Regions from separate parts of the uncultured Nisaea sp. genome, predicted to be linked through region 2. Evidence: riboswitches for the same ligand, from Rfam matches in the RefSeq annotation. Region 2 holds a riboswitch; the other holds the start of a gene.
The links. Region 2 has a riboswitch for S-adenosylmethionine ahead of metA (homoserine O-succinyltransferase). Riboswitches for the same ligand answer to the same signal wherever they lie in the genome.
Positions count from the first base shown of each region.

Region 1: another riboswitch for S-adenosylmethionine. It lies ahead of metZ (O-succinylhomoserine sulfhydrylase); the one in region 2 lies ahead of metA (homoserine O-succinyltransferase).

Region 1 is NZ_CAXBDC010000098.1:5,099-8,507, forward strand. It holds gene greA (transcription elongation factor GreA) at 1-94, shown strand, start outside; gene AAC126_RS17830 (LysE family transporter) at 240-872, shown strand; SAM riboswitch at 943-1,020, shown strand; gene metZ (O-succinylhomoserine sulfhydrylase) at 1,169-2,377, shown strand; gene AAC126_RS17840 (PAS domain-containing protein) at 2,483-3,013, shown strand; gene AAC126_RS17845 (PAS domain-containing protein) at 3,099-3,409, shown strand, end outside.
Region 2 is NZ_CAXBDC010000008.1:46,013-49,421, forward strand. It holds gene metA (homoserine O-succinyltransferase) at 319-1,260, opposite strand; SAM-I-IV-variant riboswitch at 1,315-1,421, opposite strand; gene AAC126_RS03430 (DMT family transporter) at 1,545-2,480, opposite strand; gene AAC126_RS03435 (1-phosphofructokinase family hexose kinase) at 2,687-3,409, opposite strand, start outside.

The DNA.
Region 1 (3,409 bases), on a different contig from region 2:
CGCGCTGATCGGCAAACGGGTCGGGGACAGCGCCGAGGTGGCAACACCGCGCGGTGCGAAAAGCTACGAGATCCTCAGCATCGCCGTGATGTAATTCCGGCACGGTACTGGAACGACATGAAAAGGGAGCCCGTTTCGGGCTCCCTTTTCTTTTTGCCAAACCGATTTGCTAATCCCCGTTGCAGACAACCGCGAACACACTACGATGAAAGATGAACTGTACTCGCGGAGGCAATAGAATGACCGAGACTTACCTGACCGGAATTTTGCTCGCCTATGGCGCGTTCGGCCTCGGCATATTGAGCCCCGGACCCAATATCCTCGCGGTGATCGGCACCTCGATGTCGACTGACAGAAAGTCCGGCATGGCGCTCGCTTTCGGGATTGCTTCCGGCTCGTTCCTCTGGGGGCTGATGACCCTGTTCGGCCTGACGGCCCTTATCGCTCTCTATGCGTCCCTGATGACCGGCATCAAGATCGCCGGCGCCGCCTATCTGCTCTGGCTGGCCTTCAAGGCCTTCCGCTCGGCCCTGTCGGCGAACGCCGTGACCGTCCGCGCCGTCGCGCATCAGAAATCGTCATTCGGCTATTTTCAGCGCGGGCTGCTGATCCAGATGACCAATCCGAAAGCGGCGCTGACCTGGATCGCCATCATGTCGCTTGCCATGGGTGCGGATGCCCCCTTCTGGGTCGGCGCCGTGGTCGTGGCCGGCACCTCCCTCCTCTCGGTGCTCGGCCATCTCGGCTATGCCCTTGCTTTCTCGACGGCACCGATGGTCGCCGCCTACGGCAAGGCGCGGCGCTGGATCGACGGCGCCCTCGGCTGCTTCTTCTGCTTCGCCAGCTACAAGCTGATCACCAGCCGGACCTGATATCCTAAAGCCGGCAGGACGGCATACGGGACGGCAGCGCGCTTGACAGGCCCTGCCGCCCTCGTCTATTTCAGACCTCAGCGCCGATTTGAGACTCAGATTGCGGGCGCTTTAAAAATGCGGCTAAAGAGGGATTTCGATCCGTCCGGCGCCGCCGCGACGGATTTTTTGTTTCAGGCCTGGTCCAGCTTATCGGACTCGCGGGATTTGAGGGCAGCTTGCATCCGCGTCACCAAGTGCTAAAGCGCCACGGGGCATGCTCCCGTGGGCCCGATCAGAGACCAAGGAGCAGACCCATGTCCGACAAGATCAACCCCGCCTTCACCGAAGCCGCCGACTGGAATCTGGAAACCCGCCTGGTACGCGGCGGCACCAACCGGTCCGAATTCGGCGAAACATCAGAAGCCCTGTTCCTCACCTCCGGCTATGTCTATGACAGTCCGGAATCGGCCGAGGCCCGCTTCAATGGCGAGGAAGACGGCTTCGTCTACTCCCGCTACGGCAACCCGACGGTCCAGATGTTCGAAGACCGGATGGCGCTGCTGGAGGATGCGGAGACCTGTTTCGCCACGGCAAGCGGCATGGCGGCGGTCTGGGCCGCCCTGATCTGCCAGCTCCAAAGCGGAGATCACGTGGTCGCGGCTCGCGCCCTGTTTGGCTCCTGCCATCACATCCTGACCAAAATCTTCCCGAAATACGGCATCGAGGCGACGCTGGTCGACGGCACCGACATCGGCCAGTGGAAAGATGCGGTCAAGCCGAACACCAAGGTGTTCTTCTTCGAAACCCCGTCCAACCCGACGCTTGAGATCATCGATATCCCGGCCGTCGTCGCCATCGCCAGACAGGCCGGTGCCCGGGTCGTCGTCGATAACGTCTTCTCCACCCCGATCCTGCAACAGCCGATCCGGCTCGGCGCCGATATCTCGGTCTATTCCGGCACCAAGCATATCGACGGTCAGGGCCGCACCCTCGGCGGCGCGGTGCTTTGCTCGAATGAATTCCGCAAGGATTACCTCGAACCCTTCATGCGTCATACCGGCGGCTGTCTCAGCCCGTTCAATGCCTGGGTCCTGCTGAAAGGCCTCGAGACCCTCGACCTCCGGGTCCGCCGTCAGTCCGAGAACGCACTGGCCATCGCCGAATTCCTGGAAAGCCATGCCGCCATTTCGCGGGTGATCTATCCGGGTCTCGCCTCCCATCCGCAGCATGCACTGGCGGCGAAACAAATGAGCGGTTTCGGCACGCTGGTTTCGTTCGACGTAAAGGGCGGCAAGGAGGCAGCCTTCAAACTGCTGAACGGCCTCAAGATCGTCGATATCTCGAATAATCTCGGCGACACCAAGAGCCTGATCACCCACCCCTACACGACCACGCATCGGGCGATGGAAGAGGCTGACCGTCAGGCACTCGGCATCGGCCAGGGACTGGTGCGGATCTCCGCCGGGATCGAAAACGGTGCGGATCTGATCGCGGATTTCAAGGCGGCACTCAGCGACCTTTGAGTGCCAGATACATTTTTTCAGCAACCATTGCATGGACTTTAACGGCAATTAGTTTACCATTTAGATAAAATTAAGAATGAAGTGAGCGCAATCAGGGGGCACGAAATGGCCCGTCCGGAACAGCCAGCCTTCAGCAAAAGCCCGTTCCTGTTCGCCGACAGGATCGCGCTTGAAGATTTGCCCGAGCGCTCACTCGTCCGGATGGCTCATAAATTCTGGCGGGGGCTGACTCCGGAGCCGGATCTTCCCGCCAGAAGCGACTTCGATGCATCGGACGTCCCCCGCAAGATCATGCCCTGGGTCTTTCTGCATGAGGTCGTGCGGCATGACGATGGCACCCTCGACTATCGCTGCAAGCTGATGGGCACAAGCACCGTCGCGATGATCGGTTTCGATCCGACCGGCCGCATGAATACGGAATTTTTCACAACACCGGCCCTCCGCTATCTCAACGACAGTCTCGACGCGGTCGTGCGTCAGGGCAGTCCTTCATTCTGGAAAGCCGGCGTACCGCACGCCCGTCTTGAAGCCGTTGCCGTCTGGCGGGGCATATTCCCGCTGGCAAGTGACAGAAAAACTGTCGATATGATCCTCGGCATCGGGGAGCCGCGCTATCTGGCGCAGGACAAGGAGTAACGCCGGAAAATAGACTTGCCCTGATTTTGGACTATCCTTGACTCAACCGTCCGCAAAAAACCGGAGAGCAATCAGGAGGGCAGCGATGGCCCATCCCGGTCACCATAGCCTTAAGCGACCTGAGTTTCTCTTCCTCAAGCGCGTGACGCTGGACGAAGTCCCCGAGGACTCGCTGACCAGAACCGCCTACCAGTTCTGGCGCGGACTGATCATGGAACCCGCCCTTCCGGCCCGGACCGATTTCAAGCCGGAGGCCGTCCCCAGAAAAGTCCTTCCCTGGGTGTTCCTGGTGGACGTGATCCGGGCACCGGACAGCACACTCGACTATCGGTACAGGTTGAACGGAACCAGCAATGTCTCCCTTGTCGGACGAGACCCCACAGGGAAGCTCGCTTC
Region 2 (3,409 bases):
TAGAGAAACCACCTATGGTCAGATCACATCTAAAGAATATTGCGACGAACGCCGCACGACATCTGAGGTGTGTCTAGCACATACCAGGAAAAACCTCAAATTAACGCCCTGGAAACAGTCAGTAAATACAGATCAATGGAGAGTACAATACTTAGCCAACTGGATCTTTTTTATAATCAAGTCCAAATTCAGTTCCACTAACGAAACCCATCACTACAAGCGAAAAAAATTTTTAACATCGATATTTATTTTCTTTCCCTTCCCTCCCCCGGTCTCCATCTGAAACCGGGGCCTTCCCGCATGGCGCATCCGGCAGCATTACCCCGTCGATTCCGGATCGCTCTCCGCTCCGATCAGTGACAGGTCGAACGGCGTCGTCTGATAGATCTCGTTGATCCAGTTCGCGAAAAGCAGATGCGCATGGCTGCGCCAGCGATTGAGCGGACGCCGCTCCGGATTGTTCTCCGGGAAATAGTCGTGCGGCACCGCAGGCCTCTCTCCACGCTCGAGATCGCGGAAATATTCCTCACCGAGCGTGTCCGAATCATATTCCAGGTGATTGAACATATAGAGCCCGTTATGGGTTCGGTCTTCGATCAGGCTCGGCCCCATTTCCGGCGAGTCCATCAGTACCGTCAGCCCGGCGCCTTCAGGAAGATCCGCCCCGCGCACCTCCGTCCAGCGGGAAACCGGGACCGAGAAATCGTCGGAAAAGCCGCGCAGAAATGGCGATGCCGGTGCGAGATTGCGATGCCGGTAGACCCCGAATGCCTTCTTCGGCAGCAGATATTTCGGCACGCCGTGGAAATAATTGATCGCCGCCTGCGCGCCCCAGCAGATCATGAAGCTGGAATGCACATGAGTCCTGGTCCAGTCGAAGATACGGCACAGCTCGTCCCAGTAGGACACCTCGGCGAAATCCATCTGCTCTACAGGCGCGCCGGTGACGACGAGCCCGTCAAACTTCTCCGCGCTGACCTCGCTCCAGGGCTGGTAGAAGGAAATCATGTGTTCCTGCGAGGTGTTGCGGGAGACATGATCCGTCATTTTGATCAGGGTCAGCTCCACCTGCAGCGGACTGGCGCCAAGCAGACGGGCGATCTGGGTCTCGGTCCGGATCTTGTCCGGCATCAGATTCAACAAACCGATCTTGAGAGGCCGCACGTCCTGGCGGATGGCGTCCGCCTCGCGCATGACCATAACGCCCTCGGCTTCAAGCGCGGCGAAGGCTGGAAGATCGTTCGGAATCTTGATCGGCATTTAAACGTCCCCTGCTATTTCAACGCATCGAGCAGAGTAGAGCAGACGTTATGGCGAGACCCGTTTAGTTGCCGGTTCGGCCACATCTTCCAGAAGCGGAGCGCCACCTTGCTCGGGGAGCAGGTTGGCGTTGAGCGTCGGCTCAACTCTTGATGCAGAGTGTTTTTTAATCGAACCGGGCGCGTTTGGCAATCTGTCGCCGCGCGCCAAACCACGGCGCACTGCGGAAGGCGGGGCAACCCGCTTCACCTGACGAGAGCGCGGACGGACAAGAAGTCCGAAAATCAAACCCCGGGGGCAAGCCGTGCCGGACGGCGCAGCGCGATAACCAGGCCCAGCGTGGCGAACCCGAGCCCGGCCCATTGCAGAGCACTCGGCAATTCACCGAGCACCGGTATGGCGATCAGGATTGCCATGGAGGGCGCCATTGCCGGAAAGAACGACGCCCGGCCAGGTCCGAGATGATGGACCGCACGGGCAAAGGCAAAAAGAGCAACCACGGCAGACAGAATTCCCTGCACGACGATTTGCTCGATGATTGCCGTGAGCGGTGTTTCCAGCAGGCGTTCCGGCCCCCAGATCAAAAGATAAAGCGGCCCGAAAAGAAAACCGGAGAGAACGGCGACAATGGCGGTCGAGGTCCAGGCGCTGATCCGCCAGCGCCGCACCAGGATCGTAAACCCGGCAAACATCGTGCCTGCGGTGGCGAACAGGATATCGCCCTTCCATGCTTCTGACTGTCCCGAGAACAGACCAGGCCCGGCAATTGCCGCCAAGCCGATGACGAGCAGCGCGAGGCCAGCCAGCTTGGCCGGGGTCAGCCGTTCACCGAACAGAATCGCGGCAAAGCAGACACTGGTCACCGTCATGCCGCCCGGCTGGATAACCGCCGCATGTGCCGCCGGCGCGAAATAAAACCCGCTGGCACCAACGATCAGAAAGAGTGGCCCCGCAAGCATGGCAAGCATCAACGGCTTGAACCAGCCAAGCCCTATCAACTCCCCCCGCCCCGGCTGGCGCAGCAAGATCGGCAACATCACCAGCGCTGCCGATACATAGCGGAGAAAAGCGATGTCCACCGCTTCCAGGCCAAGCACGACCCCATGCCTCGACACCACAAGAAAGCCGCCCCAAATGACGGCCGCCAGCATGCCGAAAGCGATGCCTATATGCGGATGCTCGGCATCGCTGGAGGGGTTGGCAGGGCTTGTGACCATCATGCACTCAATGTCCGGGCTGCTCGAGAGGAAGCACACGGAATTTACGTTGGTTAGGAAAAATGCCGGAATCAGGAAGATACCGGACAAGCAGCGAAGGAAGTCCCCTCGTATAACCGCCGCGGCTCCTCAAGTGCCAACGCAATCGCTTGTGGCTCATGTATATTTGATCGGCATTATGCGACCAATCGGATCGTACAGGCGGCTGGTTACCCGATCTCCAGCCGTTCCGTCCGAACACCGCCGAGCAGCCGCTCCACATCCGCTCTGTGGCAAAGATCCGTGCCCGGCGTCAGCAGCGCGGCCGAGCCGGCCGCGACGGCATATCTGAACGCCACTTCCGGCGCGTCGCCCGATGCCAGCCGCCAGATCATCGCGGCCAGGAAGCTGTCCCCGGCGCCCACGGCGCTGGCGGCTTTCACCGGCACCGCATCCGCGCGCATGCGAAGGTCGCGGGATGCCAGGAACGCGCCCGCCTCTCCCAGGGTCAGCAGAGCGATCTCGGCTCCGCCCGACCGGACCAACTCGGTCGCGGCCTCCTCCCAGTCCGGACGCCGTTCCAGCGGTGCGCCGGTCAGATAGCGCAATTCCTGCAGGTTGGGTTTGGCCAGATAGATGCCATGGCGGAGTGCCTCTTCCAACGCGGGGCCCGAACTATCGACCGCAAGCCGGACGCCACGGCCGGCGAGGCTTTCAGAGAGGATTGCGTAAAAATCATCCGGTACGCCCAGCGGCAGGCTGCCACTCGCGACGACGTAATGCTGCGGTTTGACATGAGCCACGACCGCATCGACACAGGCCCGCCACTCCGCTTGTGTGAGTGCCTCGCCCGGGAGAACGAAGCGATATTGCCCGCCGCTGCGCGCCTCCGTCACGGAAAAGCTCTCCCGCGTTTCGGTGGCAACGTCGATGGCGATCGTCTCGACAGACTG